DNA from 2 places in the Bacillus sp. NMTD17 genome. Region 2 is predicted to be linked to the other one. Evidence: riboswitches for the same ligand, from Rfam matches in the RefSeq annotation. Region 2 holds a riboswitch; the other holds the start of a gene.
What was found. A riboswitch is a leader RNA that binds a small molecule or an ion and turns the genes downstream of it on or off. The one in region 2 is predicted to bind lysine.
Positions count from the first base shown of each region.

Region 1: linked by a shared signal. The riboswitch ahead of C6347_RS03825 (amino acid permease) and the one ahead of C6347_RS14800 (aspartate kinase) in region 2 are both predicted to bind lysine.

Region 1 covers NZ_PVRH01000001.1:748,645-756,200, forward strand. Annotated here, with positions in the region: gene C6347_RS03800 (LTA synthase family protein) at 1-616, opposite strand, end outside; gene C6347_RS03805 (metal-dependent hydrolase) at 742-1,233, opposite strand; gene C6347_RS03810 (MarR family winged helix-turn-helix transcriptional regulator) at 1,405-1,833, shown strand; gene sspJ (small acid-soluble spore protein SspJ) at 1,916-2,059, shown strand; lysine riboswitch at 2,181-2,359, shown strand; gene C6347_RS03825 (amino acid permease) at 2,552-3,958, shown strand; gene C6347_RS03830 (iron-hydroxamate ABC transporter substrate-binding protein) at 3,995-4,933, opposite strand; gene C6347_RS03835 (FecCD family ABC transporter permease) at 5,193-6,245, shown strand; gene C6347_RS03840 (FecCD family ABC transporter permease) at 6,246-7,268, shown strand; gene C6347_RS03845 (ABC transporter ATP-binding protein) at 7,288-7,556, shown strand, end outside.
Region 2 covers NZ_PVRH01000005.1:110,302-117,857, forward strand. Annotated here, with positions in the region: gene C6347_RS14785 (alpha-N-arabinofuranosidase) at 1-10, shown strand, start outside; gene trxA (thioredoxin) at 256-570, shown strand; gene uvrC (excinuclease ABC subunit UvrC) at 710-2,482, shown strand; lysine riboswitch at 2,546-2,723, shown strand; gene C6347_RS14800 (aspartate kinase) at 2,864-4,099, shown strand; gene C6347_RS14805 (YslB family protein) at 4,263-4,706, opposite strand; gene C6347_RS14810 (succinate dehydrogenase cytochrome b558 subunit) at 4,987-5,595, shown strand; gene sdhA (succinate dehydrogenase flavoprotein subunit) at 5,633-7,393, shown strand; gene sdhB (succinate dehydrogenase iron-sulfur subunit) at 7,395-7,556, shown strand, end outside.

The sequences.
Region 1 (7,556 bases), on a different contig from region 2:
CAATGCGTGCCGTTTGGGCAGCACCGTCATACAGATGAAATTGGAAAAGCCCGAGGTTTCTGACAATGACTTCACGATCATAAGAGCTTGTCAGAAATCGAGGGTGATCCATCATAGCTGAGCTGACATGAAACAATAAGAAGCTGCAGCAGACCGCATAATACGTTTTGATCGTCTTGAATGACGCTTTTGGGGCTAATGGTTTGCGCTTGAGCAGCCATGCCAGTACCACAAAATCAATGAGCATCAGCACAAAGAGCGGGTGGAATAATTCCGTCATACTGCTGCCCATATCTCCCATGTTCTTCGCTTGGAATAACACGGGAATGGTAATGAAATCAATATAAAAACCATAAAAGATCGTATTCGAGATGAGAATCGCCGTTAGAATAAAATTTGCGGTCAATAAAAAAACCTTTTGGTTGGTTTCATTTAAAAAAAGAGCAATCCCAAACAAAGGGAGCAAAAAGCTAAGTGGATTGATCAAAAGCAGCCATTCATGAAACAGATTGGCCGTTCGTATGTGAAATCCGAATTGATAAATGATGTATGTTTTCATCCACATGAAAAGGATGGAATACACTAAAAACCAGTGATTTTTGAAAAACGCTTTCATTTATGTATCTCCTCACCATTCTGTATTCAGCTGCAAGGCAAAAACACTTATCTTAAACCTACTAAAAAAATGAGGAATGATCAATTCATATCCTGTCTTTTTCGCAAAACTCTTTTTTTATTCTGTTAGAACTGGATTGGGATGGATATGCCGCAGATGACGGCGATGTAATAGCAGGTGACGACGGTGAGAGCAGCTAGTACGACTTGTTCTCCTGTGCTGCCTGTTTTGACATAGAAGGGGAGACGCACTTTAATGGAAGCTGGAAATAAAAATTTAATGCCGTTCACTGTTCCAGCATCAAGGATAAGGTGGCTCGCCATTCCAACGAGTAAACCGGTACTTAAGCTGTCATTTGGAATGTATGTTGTCGCGAGAAAATAAATGATCAGCAGAAATAATAAACTGTGTGTAAACGTGCGATGACCGAACACGCTGCTGATTAGTGTCGAGAGCAACGGGAATTTTCTGCCGATTTTACTTTTTGTATGGCAAAGATCGGGGATCAGAGCACCTGCTGATCCAGCTGCAGCCATGATGACTGGGTCGAGTCCGTAGTAGTAGGCGACGGCCGTTGAGGCGGCGATTCCGCCCATAATGTGTGTTTTTCCTGTCATGATGCGTACTCCTGTTCTATCTTTTGTTCAAGTACTCACTATATCAAGGGTGAATTCATTCAGCAAGGCTTATTTCTAAAGAAAAAGAGGACAAAAGGGTTGGCTGATTGGAAAAACATTCTATAATAAGGGGGAAGTCATGTTGATACTAACGATAAGGATGCGATTCGGATGAGTAATGCAGACATTTTAAAAGAAATTGTTCTCGTACATTATGAAGTCAGCCGTAAATTAAACCGCAAGTTACTTGAGTTAGAAAAAGACATCACGCCACCGCAGATATATGCTCTTTCTATTTTGATACAAGGCAAAGTATCACATGCCGAAGAGCTGAAACAAAGACTCTCCTTAAACCCAGGTGCAGCCTCCATTGCACTCAATAAATTATGTGAGCAGGGCTATATTCAGAGAGAACGTGACAAAGACGACCCCACGCTAGTCCGGTTAGAAGCTACGGAAAAAGGGGTAGCGATTTATGAAAAGCATACACGTCTTTTCGGAAAGGTGATTCAGCATATGATGTCAGACTTCACAAAGGAAGACTTAAAGACCTTTTTGACGTATTTGCAAAAAATGAGACAGACCTTCCATGATGATTGAGCCTTTCCACCTTGTATAATGAGGCGCACTGTAGCACAAATTAAACAGGCAACCGCATTTTATGAAAAGGGAGGAAACAGCGATGTCATTTTTCCAAAAGGATAAAAAGGCGAAAAGCGAGCAAGACCACAAGCAGGTTGATCAGCTGTTAGAAGAAGCAAGCAAAGAGCTAGCAGGCGATCCGCTTCAGGAAGCTGTACAAAAGAAGAAAAACAACGATCAATAAGCAGGTAATAGGCAGAGAAATGATTCTCTGCCTTTTTTCTATGTTTTTCCCTTTGACAGATGTGAGAATGTTTGATAACCTTCGTGTAGTAAAAATGAATAGAAATCCTCACGCTATGTCTCAGTGAGGTAGAGGTTGCGCGGATGATGAGTCACTCATGGGAGAGATGGAATCGAAGATCATGAGAAAAAAGGCATCAGCGCCGAAGTGTAGAGAGAGCTCCAACTTTCTTTATGCTGGGTCTGCATTGAATAAATGCAGGACTGCCACGTCTTTGAAGCGTGGAGGGCTATCCGGAGATCAAGGTGTATGTTTTGAAAAGCATGGACTGTTGTTCAGGCTTTTTTTTATGTTCTGAGTATCTAAGATAAGGGTATGCTGTTAAGAAAGTGACCCATGATGAACATAAAGAATACAAGTCATTGCTTCACGAATATATCAATGAAGATACTGCCGGGTCTGGTCCGAAGTGAATATAACGGAGGTACGGAAATGGAACAGACAAAAAAATGGGGTTTTTGGTTATTGACGGCTTTTGTCGTCGGAAATATGGTAGGGTCAGGCATCTTTATGCTGCCAAGTACACTTGCCCAGCATGCCAGTCCTTTAGGTGTGACGATGGCATGGCTTGTTACAGGTGGCGGTGTGCTGATGATTGCACTTGTTTTTGGGCATTTGTCCATTCATAAGCCGCAGCTGACGGCTGGACCACAAAGTTATGCAAGAGCGCTTTTTAACGATCCGAAAAAAGGGAAAGCGGCCGGTTTTACAATGGTTTGGGGATATTGGGTGGCAAGCTGGATTAGTAATGTCGCAATTATTACGAGTCTTGCCGGTTATTTAACGACATTTTTCCCTATTCTCACCGTGAAGACGGAGATTTTCACCTTTGGAAAAGAAGCGATCACACTTGGTCAGCTGACAACGTTTATTGTATGTACCATTCTTCTTTGGGGCACACATACGATCTTAATTACAAGCTTAAGTGCTGCAAGTAAATTAAACTTTATTACGACCTTTTCAAAGGTACTTGGATTCGTCCTTTTTATTGTTGCGGGATTATTTGCATTCCAAACGGCATTATTTGAACATTATTACTTCCCAGTTGCAGCAGAAGGCGAAGGAGTGCTCGGACTTGGAGGCCAAATTCATCATGCGGCCATTTCCACACTATGGGCATTTATTGGCATCGAATCAGCTGTGATTTTATCAGGGAGAGCATCCTCGCAGCGCGATGTGAAACGTGCAACGATTACAGGTCTTTTAATCGCACTTTCCATCTACATGATTATTACATTGATTACAATGGGCGTCCTGCCGCATGATCAGTTGCAAGGCTCAGATAAACCATTCGTTGACGTGCTTCAGCTCATTATTGGACCGGCTGGCGGAATAGTCATGGCACTGCTTGCGATCATTTGTTTATTTGGCTCGATGCTTGGCTGGATCTTACTTGGTTCAGAAGTACCGTATCAAGCAGCAAAGGCTGGCGATTTCCCAGCAGTATTTGCAAAAACAAACAAAAAAGGCAGTCCTGTTTTTGCTTTGACGGTTACAAATATCATGTCACAACTGTTTATTTTCTCCGTGATGTCCCGTACGATTAATGAAGCTTTTACCTTTTTAACGACATCAGCGACACTTGCGTATCTCATTCCGTATATTGTGTCTTCGATCTATAGCTTTAAGGTCATCATGCAAGGTGACACGTATGATCTTCAAAAAGGGAAGCGAACAAGAGACGGAATCATTGCGCTTGTTGCGATGGGGTATTCCGCTTGGGTCATTATTTCAGGCACAGCTGATTTGAAAACATTTGGACTTGGGATCGGTCTGTTCTTAGTAGGTATTTTGCTTTATCCATTCATGTCAAAAGGATTCGCCAAAGGAACAGAATAAGGTTAACGTTTCTCCAGAAATGGAGAAACGTTTTTTTTATGATGCGGATGTTAATCGGTCCACAATAAACTCAAGCTGTCCTTCTAGTGACACTGGGTCATTAAAGAAGTACCCGACAGGATCGATTTCAAATACGTGTTTATTTTGTACAGCAGGCAGTGATGTCCAAATGCTGCTTTCATACACTTGGTCTCCTTTACTTTTTGAACCACTCCATGGACTAGTGAAAATATAGTCGCCTGCGTATTCTGGCAGCTTTTCAAGGGAAATATTTGCATAGCCGACACCGCTGTCGATAGCGTCTTTTTTAACTGCCTTTGGCGCACGTAATTTCAGCTCGTCATAAATGATTTCGCCTCCGCGCGCAAAGGTGTTTCCAAAGATATAAATACCTTTATCAAAAGGCGACACGATTGAAACGGTTTTGCTGCCGACCGCTTTTGTTACTTTAGGCTTTACCTCAGCTATTTTTGTATCCCATTTTGTGATCCATTCTGCTGCTTTTTTCGGTGTACCTGTCATTTTACCGAATTCTTTTAGCTGATCTTTAAAGGAATATTGATTGTATTTAATTGCAACGGTTGGAGCAATTTTTTTGTATTGATCAAATTTCTCGTCTTCTCCCCAAGCGATAATCATATCTGGCTTCAAAGCCGCTACCTTTTCGACAGAAGGGGTTGGTCCAAGGTTTTTGACACCATCCGTTTTTCCCTTATAGAAAGGGTTTTTAAAGATGGGTGCAGTTGCAGCAATTGGCGTCTTGCCAAGTGTCACGAGGTCTCCATAGTAGCTTTCCGCCAGAAGCACAATTCGTTTCGGATCTTTAGGGAGTTTGACCTCACCTTTGACATCCTGATAGGTGATTGTGTCATTCTGGTTGGCGCCAGATTTTTTATTTGAAGTGCTGCCGCAAGCAGCTGTAAAAAGCATAAGAACGGCTAAGAAAATCAAAAGAAATCCCGATCGTTTTTTCACAAAGATTCTCTCCTATTCACTTTCTTTTGATAATGATTCTCAATTTCAATTATATCGTAACATGATGGGATGAAAAATGCATCGGCTATTTTAGGACCTAAAGAAAAATGGTAAGTTTCTCCCGGTTTTTTGATGAAAATAAAGAAAATGTTCAGAACAATGATTTCAAAAAGAAAAGAAAATGATATACTAGACTTCGAGATTGATAATCATTATCACTAATGAGGAATAGATATGAACGGAAAGGAAGAGACTGGTTTTGGGCTCACAATCGAATAAACAGCTGCCAGCCAAGGACGATGCAATGGATATTGTCACGAAACCCTTTGGAACAGCAGCTGTTGTCATCATAGGAATTATCGCTTTAGCATTTGGTCTTTTTTTATCGGTATCATTAGGAGCAGCAAATATTCATCTTCACACGGTATGGGAAGCCATTTTTCAATTTGATCCACAACAAACTTCACATCAAATCATTCGGGAATTGAGGCTGCCGCGTACAGTTGGGGCTGCACTCGTCGGTGCCTTTTTAGCTGTATCTGGTGCCATCATGCAAGGGATGACAAGAAATGCGCTTGCGTCTCCTGAAATTATGGGTGTGACAAATGGCTCTGCATTTGCGATTGCGATAGCATTTGCATTTTTCCCAGGTCAATCTTCTTTCACATTAATTCTTTGGTCATTTGCTGGAGCCGCACTCGGTGCATCTATTGTGTTTGGTGTCGGTACTCTGTCTAAGGGAGGACTGACCCCAGTGAAGCTCGCACTAGCAGGTACGGCGGTTGGGGCACTTTTAAGCTCCATCTCTTCAGCAATTGCCATCCGGTTTGATGTCGCTCAGGACATGAGCTTTTGGTATGCGGGCGGCGTTGCAGGTGTGAATTGGAGCAACATTCAGGTCATTATTCCAGTCGCTATTGCAGGACTTTTGATTGCGATGATCCTTGCTCGCTCGATCACTGTACTGAGCTTAGGTGATGAATTGGCTAAAGGGCTCGGGCAGTATACGAAAACGGTCAAGGTGCTAGGAATATTGGTCGTAATTCTTTTAACCGGTGCTGCTGTGTCGGTGGCAGGCTCAATTGGTTTTATCGGGCTTGTCATTCCCCATGTCACTAGATTCTTGGTCGGAGTGGACTATCGATGGATTATCCCTTGCTCAGCTATTTTAGGTGCCATTTTGTTAATTTATGCAGACATTGCTGCAAGGCTAGTCAATGCTCCATTTGAAACGCCAGTCGGTGCCATTACTGCGATTATAGGCGTTCCTTTCTTCTTATATTTAGCTAGACGTGAAAGGAGCGGAATTTAAATGGAAATGGTGCAGCAGGCAAAGAAAAAGAAATATAAACGAACGATGCTGATGATCTTTTTAGCCATCGTCGCGGTATTTCTGATTAGTTTAAATACCGGAGAAATTCGTATTTCTCCGATAGATACATTGAAAACATTTTTTGGATTCGGAAGTGAAATGGATGAGCTTGTGCTGTTCGAATTCAGACTTCCAAGAATGATCATCGCTTTACTTGTTGGTGCTTCCATCGCTGTATCAGGAGCTATCTGGCAAGGTGTTTCTCAAAACGGCTTGGCTGATCCCGGTATTCTTGGTGTGAATGCGGGCGCAGGATTTGCCGTTGTGCTCTTTATCTTTGCATTCCAAGGCACGATGTCGAACTTAGGTAATTTGACGATTTTTGTACTGCCGCTTTTCGCATTTGCAGGTGCAGGCTTTGCTGCATTTCTCATCTATGTGTTAGCGTGGAAAAAAGGCATCACACCTGTTCGATTGATTTTAACGGGAATTGGCGTTAATGCTGCGTTTTCAGCAGCGATTGTGGTCATCCAATTAAAAATGAGCCCAAATGACTTTAACCAAGCCATCGTGTGGTTATCAGGAAGCATTTGGGGCTCAAGCTGGACGTATGTCCTGTCTGTTCTGCCATGGATGCTCATTTTCCTTGTGTTAGCGCTTGTGAGAGCACGCTACCTAAATATCATGAATTTAGGTGACCAGCTGTCCTATGGCTTAGGGATCTCGGTTCATAAAGAAAGAAGCTTTCTGATGCTGATTGCCGTTGCATTAGCAGGTGCAAGTGTCGCTGTTGCAGGTAGTATCTCGTTCCTAGGGTTAGCCGCACCGCACTTGGCGAGAAAGCTTGTTGGGCCAAAGCATCAAGGAATGATACCGGCCTCCGCGTTGATTGGCGCACTGTTATTATTACTGGCAGATACACTTGGCCGCGTCATACTTGCACCATCAGAGGTGCCAGTTGGCCTTGTCGTTTCTGCTTTAGGCGCACCTTACTTCATTTACTTATTGATGAAAACGAACTAATGAGGAAGGAGAAAAACATATGAAATCGCTCGAAACAGAAAAGCTTTGTATCGGTTATCAGGACCGTTTGATTGTAGATGATTTAAATATCAGTATCCCAAAAGGCAAGGTGACAACACTGATCGGGCCGAATGGATGCGGGAAATCAACGATTTTAAAAACAATGTCCCGGATCATGAAGTCCCATCAAGGAGCTGTTTACTTAAATGGTCAGGCTATTCATCAAACGCCTACAAAAGAAATTTCAAAACAAATGGCGATCTTACCGCAAACGCCCGAAGCACCAAG
Region 2 (7,556 bases):
TCTGGCTTGATCGCATATTTAGATGTTTGATGAGCAGGATGTTGGGGCATCATACATTGTAAATGAAGCGGAAAGGGAGTTATTTATATGCTTAGAACGATTCTCATGATTATCGGTGCAATTGTTGTCATTGGTGCGATTGTACGGTTTGTTTTTTAATTCATTTCATAAAAAATGATTCGTAAGCATTTCATTCGCAAGTCACATTGGTAGATGCTATACTAAAAAGCATAATTTACATTGGAGGAATGAATAATGGCAATCGTAAAAGCGACTGACGCAACATTTTCACAAGAAACTGCAGAAGGTGTTGTTCTTGCGGACTTTTGGGCACCATGGTGCGGACCATGTAAAATGATTGCTCCAGTTCTTGAAGAACTTGATCAAGAAATGGGCGACAAAATGAAAATTGTAAAAATTGATGTAGACGATAACCAAGAAACTGCTGGTAAATACGGCGTGATGAGTATCCCAACACTTCTTGTTTTAAAAGACGGTGAAGTGGTAGAAACATCTGTTGGTTTCAAACCAAAAGAAGCACTTGCTGAACTTGTCAACAAACATCTATAAACCTGTCTATGCCCGAGCGGCATACTCAATGAAGCGGTTCTCGTAAAGACGAGAGCCGCTTTTCTTTCAACATGGTATAAAACAAATGTTCGTGATACACTAGAAGGAGTGAAAGAGGAAAACAAGGACGGATGAAAATATGAACAAACTGATCAAAGAAAAGCTATCGGTCTTGCCAGATCAACCAGGCTGCTACTTAATGAAAGATCGACAAAATACAGTCATTTATGTGGGAAAGGCAAAGGTCTTAAAAAATAGAGTGCGCTCTTATTTCACGGGATCTCATGACGCCAAAACGCAGCGGCTTGTCAGTGAAATTGAGGACTTTGAATACATTGTCACCTCTTCTAATATCGAGGCACTCATTTTAGAGCTAAATTTAATCAAAAAATACGACCCAAAATACAACGTCATGCTTAAGGATGACAAAACGTATCCTTTTATTAAAATTACGAATGAACGGCATCCTAAGCTGATCGTCACCCGCAATGTGAAAAAGGACAAAGGGAAATATTTCGGACCATACCCGAACGTACAAGCAGCCAGAGAAACGAAGAAGCTGCTCGACCGTTTATATCCACTGAGAAAATGTGCAACCCTTCCTGATCGCGTCTGTCTATATTATCATCTTGGACAATGTCTCGCGCCGTGCGTATATGACATTTCTCAAGAAACGAATAAGCAGCTCGTGGACGAAATCACAAGGTTTCTAAACGGAGGGCATCAGCAAATCAAAAAAGAACTAAACGAAAAGATGCAGGAAGCCGCCGAACAATTAGAGTTTGAACGGGCAAAAGAACTGAGAGACCAAATCGCTTACATCGACTCAACGATGGAAAAGCAGAAAATGACGATGAGCGATTTATCAGATCGAGATGTCTTTGCATATGCCTATGACAAGGGCTGGATGTGTGTCCAGGTCTTCTTCATCAGGCAGGGGAAATTGATTGAACGCGATGTCAGCCTATTTCCTATGTATCAAGACCCTGAGGAAGAGTTCCTCACGTTTATGGGGCAATTTTATGCAAAGAACAATCACTTTCTGCCGAAGGAAATTTTGGTGCCAGACAGCGTAGATCAAGAGATGATTGAACAATTGCTCGAGACGAACGTTCATCAGCCGAAAAAAGGAAAGAAAAAGGATTTGCTTTTACTTGCCCATCAAAATGCCAAAATCGCCTTAAAAGAAAAATTTTCGCTCATTGAGCGTGATGAAGAGCGGTCCATTGGTGCGGTGAAGCAGCTTGGGGATGCACTAAATATTTATATGCCGTACCGGATTGAAGCATTTGATAACTCGAATATTCAAGGTGCAGACCCGGTTTCTGCCATGGTCGTCTTTCAGGACGGGAAGCCGTATAAAAAGGAATACCGAAAATACAAAATTAAAACCGTCACAGGGCCAGATGATTATGCATCGATGCGTGAAGTCATTAGAAGGCGATATACCCGCGTGTTAAAGGATGAGCTGCCGCTGCCAGATTTAATTTTAATTGACGGAGGAAAGGGACAGATCAATGCAGCGATAGATGTGCTTGAAAATGAATTGAATCTGTCTGTCCCAGTGGCAGGTCTAGTGAAAGATGAAAAGCACCGGACTTCGAATCTGATGATAGGAGATACACTGGAAATTGTTGCGCTGGAGCGGAATAGCCAGGCCTTCTATTTATTGCAGCGCATTCAAGATGAAGTGCACCGGTTCGCTATTAGCTTTCACAGGCAGCTGCGAGGAAAAAATGCATTTCAATCTATTTTAGACGATGTGCCAGGTATCGGAGAAAAGCGTAAAAAACAGCTTCTTAAACATTTTGGCTCTGTGAAAAAGATGAAAGAAGCCTCTATCCAAGACTTTCAGGAGGCTGGCATCCCGAAACAGACGGCCGAACTTTTAAGGGAAGCATTAAAAAAATAGATTGTACTTTTTCCAAAAGTCTGTTAAGCTTGTGACTAAATTTAATAAATGAACGTGTTGTTTGTTGAAGATAGAGGTGCGAACTTCAAGAGTAAGCCTTCAGAGATCGATGGGATCTAGGAAGAGGGCTGAAAGGGGAGCGTCGCCGAAGTGAATAAAATCCACTCATTTTATTCGCTGGCTGTACATTGAAGAAATGTAGGGCTGTCAAGAATGTATTTCTTGGAGGGCTATCTCATTGTTTGCATCGTTTAATGATGATTTTAAAGCAATGGGAGATCTGTTCTCTCATTGCTTTTTTATTTGCAGTGAGCAGACAGTCTCCAAAGCCGCTTCTTGCCTCTTCTCTCACACGTGATCTTTTGAAAAAGGGTGGTAGACATGGGACTAATTGTACAAAAATTTGGCGGAACGTCCGTTGGATCAACAGAAAAAATTCGCAATGCCGCAGAGAGAGTCATCGCTGAACGCGAGGCCGGACATGATGTGGTTGTGGTTGTGTCGGCAATGGGCAAATCTACGGATGTTCTAGTAGACCTAGCGAAAGAACTCACAGATCATCCAAGCAAAAGAGAAATGGATATGCTGCTCGCAACTGGAGAGCAAGTGACCATTTCCTTATTAACGATGGCGCTGCAAGCAAAAGGCTATGATGCCATTTCCTTTACAGGCTGGCAGGCTGGTATGAAAACAGAGCAAGTACATGGTAACGCAAGAATCGTGGATATTGATGAATCAAGAATAAAAGAGGAATTAAGTGCGGGAAAAGTCGTTGTTGTAGCTGGCTTCCAAGGAATTGCAGATGACTTACATATCACAACACTTGGACGCGGTGGATCAGATACAACGGCTGTGGCACTTGCTGCCGCATTAAAGGCTGATAAATGTGATATTTACACAGATGTACCAGGAGTGTTTACGACAGATCCGCGTTATGTACCATCCGCGCGGAAACTTGCAGGTATTTCATACGATGAGATGCTCGAACTGGCTAATTTAGGAGCTGGCGTCTTGCATCCGAGAGCTGTTGAATTTGCAAAAAATTATCAAGTCCCACTAGAAGTCCGTTCTAGTATTGAAAATGAATCGGGTACGTTAATTGAGGAGGAATCATCCATGGAACAAAATTTAGTCGTCAGAGGCATTGCATTTGAGGATCAGATTACACGCGTGACGGTGTGCGGTCTTTCAAGCGGTCTCACCACATTGTCGACCATCTTTACGACGCTTGCGAAGCAAAATATCAATGTCGATATCATCATTCAGTCCGTCACAAGCACCAATCAGACGTCCATCTCTTTCTCTGTGAAAACGGATGATTTGTCCAAAACAGTTGAAGTATTAGAAGAGTATAAAGGAGCGCTTGGCTACGAGCAGATCGAGACAGAAAGTAAATTAGCCAAAGTATCTATCGTTGGATCTGGTATGGTCTCAAATCCAGGAGTAGCCGCTGAAATGTTCGCTGTGTTAGCGGAAAAAGACATACAAGTGAAAATGGTCAGTACGTCTGAAATCAAAGTCTCAACAGTGGTTGGACGAGATGATATGGTCAAAGCAGTTGAAGCGCTGCATGATGCGTTTGATTTATCAAAGGTGAGTGCAACTGCTCACTCTTAAAAAGGCAGGGAGGTGTATCTCATGAAAGAGTGCACCTCTTTTTTAATGGAAAGCGCCGCATACCAGAAAGGAAAACGTGCGTAAACCCATTCACTAAGTATGCTATGATAGAAGAAGACTACAAAAAGGCGTGACCTGAAGTCCGCGCCTTTCATAAAGAGTGTTAGCTAGGGTCTCTTAAATCCCATTTAACGGTTAAAATGACTTTATCAGCACGCTTTTTCACTTGTTCATAAGATTCAGCCACGTGCTCGTTGAGAAGCTGAATTTGTTCAGCAATAAAACCCGCTTCCATCTGAAAGCATGGCTCCTTTTGATAGGTGATTCGATTTGATACAAGTGGACCTTCGAGCTCAAACTCAATTTCCTGTTTTTTCGAATGGACCATCGTGAGCGTTCCCCATCCGGCATCATGGAAAAATTCGGGGATCTTCTCCCATGACTCTTGAGGAAATTTACGAGCAAGCAGTTTACCCGCAAAATACATCATAGATGAATGATCCTGACCCAAAATATCAGGCAGCAGAACTTCGCGTATCAGCTCGTAGGCAAATCCATTGACTTCAATTTCTTTTAGCTGTTCTAAGTTAGATTCGAATTTATTCATTGTACGGCTCCCCTCTTTCAACAATTTATTATAGCTTATGTAAGCATATGATGACAGAGTTTTCCCTGAAGTCTAAGAAATTCTTATTGTAGTAAAACGAATTTTGATTTAAAACTTTTAAATTTCGGAAAATTTTAATTTATGTACGCGGTTTCTTGACGCTTTTTTGACATAGGAGTAAAATGAAATTGTCAATAAATTTGAATAAAGTGCTTACAATTGAAAGAAGCGGGGGTAAGACAATTTTCAGCAATTGCACTTTTTACTAGGGGGTAAAGTAATGTCGGGGAACAAAGAATTTTTTTATCGGAGATTGCATTCTTTGCTTGGCGTCATTCCGGTCGGTCTATTTTTAGTACAGCACTTAGTGATTAACCACTTTGCGACGAATGGACCAGAGGCGTTTAACAAAGCTGCACACTTTATGGAACAGCTTCCATTCAGATATGCACTTGAGCTGTTCGTGATTTTCTTACCACTGATCTATCATGCTGTTTATGGGGTGTACATAGCCTTTACGGCACAAAACAACACGTCTCGCTTCAGTTACTTAAGAAACTGGTTGTTCAGACTGCAAAGGATTTCAGGTATCATCACATTAATTTTTGTCACTTGGCACGTATGGGAAACACGAATTCAAGCTCAGCTTGGAGCTGAAGTGAACTATGACATGATGGCGAATATTTTAAGCTCTCCATTTATGCTAGGCTTCTATATTGTCGGCGTTTTATCTACTATTTTCCACTTTGCTAATGGCTTGTGGTCATTTGCTGTCAGCTGGGGAATTACTGTTTCACCACGCTCACAAAGAATCTCCACATATGTGACATTAGGTATATTTATAGCGCTTTCATATGTAGGGCTAAGAGCAATTTTCGCTTTTGTTTAAGAGGAAATAGATTAGTAGAAGAGGGAGAGGGGCTACAATGAGTAATTCTAGCATCATCGTTGTCGGAGGCGGCTTAGCTGGTCTCATGGCAACTATCAAAGCAGCAGAAGCGGGAACAGCTGTTAAACTATTTTCAATCGTACCTGTGAAACGTTCGCATTCTGTCTGTGCACAGGGCGGAATCAACGGAGCGGTCAATACAAAAGGTGAAGGGGATTCACCTTATGAGCATTTTGATGACACGGTGTATGGCGGAGATTTCTTAGCCAACCAGCCGCCAGTAAAGGCAATGTGTGAAGCAGCGCCGTCCATTATCCACTTACTTGATCGGATGGGTGTCATGTTTAACAGAACACCAGAGGGATTACTGGACTTCCGCCGCTTCGGGGGAACACAGCACCACCGTACAGCATTTGCTGGAGCTACAACAGGTCAGCAGCTATTATATGCACTAGATGAGCAGGTTCGCCGCTATGAAGTAGCAGGGCTTGTCACGAAATATGAAGGCTGGGAATTCCTTGGCGCTGTGTTAGATGACGAGGAAGTATGCCGAGGCATTGTCGCGCAGAACTTGACGACAATGGAAATTGAATCCTTCCGTTCAGATGCAGTGATCATGGCAACTGGTGGTCCTGGAATTGTGTTCGGTAAATCAACGAACTCGATGATCAACACTGGATCTGCTGCATCCATCGTCTATCAGCAAGGTGCTCATTACGCAAATGGAGAATTCATTCAAATTCACCCAACAGCGATCCCTGGAGATGACAAGCTTCGTCTCATGAGTGAATCGGCTCGTGGTGAAGGCGGACGTGTTTGGACATATAAAGACGGGAAACCTTGGTACTTCCTTGAAGAAAAATACCCAGCATACGGGAACCTTGTACCGCGTGATATCGCAACGCGTGAAATCTTCGACGTATGTGTCGAGCAAAAGCTTGGCATCAACGGAGAGAACATGGTATACCTCGATCTTTCTCATAAAGATCCAAAAGAACTTGATATTAAACTTGGCGGCATCATTGAAATCTATGAAAAGTTCATGGGTGATGACCCGCGTAAGCTTCCAATGAAAATTTTCCCTGCTGTTCATTATTCAATGGGCGGATTATGGGTTGATTATGATCAAATGACGAATATCAAAGGTCTATTCGCTGCCGGAGAATGTGATTACTCTATGCACGGCGGAAACAGACTTGGTGCAAACTCACTGCTTTCTGCGATTTACGGCGGGATGGTCGCTGGACCAAATGCGGTCAAGTACATTAGCGGCCTTGAAAAATCTGCGGAAGACCTATCTTCTGCAACATTTGACAGCGCTGTGAAGAAAGAGCAGGAGAAATGGGACAACATCCTCAGCATGGACGGAACAGAAAATGCATACGTGCTTCATAAAGAGCTTGGAGAATGGATGACGGATAACGTCACAGTGGTTCGTTACAATGACAAACTCTTAAAAACAGATCAGAAGATCGAAGAATTAATGGAGCGCTACAAGCAGATTAACATCAACGATACAGCTTCATGGAGCAACCAAGGCGCTGCCTTCACACGTCAGCTTGACAACATGCTTCAGCTGGCAAGAGTCATTACGATCGGGGCATACAACCGGAATGAAAGCCGAGGCGCACACTACAAACCGGATTTCCCAGAGAGAAACGATGAAGAATTCCTAAAAACAACGATGGCTACGTTCAAAGGGAAAAATCAAAAGCCTGCATTCCACTATGAGGACGTCGATGTATCGTTAATTGCACCTCGTAAACGAGATTACTCGAAGAAAAAGGTGGAGAAATAAGATGAGTGAAAAAAACACGATTCAATTCATTATCACACGTCAAGATACAGCAGATGGAAAGCCTTATGATGAAGAATTCGAAATCCCTTACCGCCCAAATATGAACGTCATTTCCGCCCTTATGGAAATAAGACGGAACCCGGTCAATAAACAAGGGGAAAAA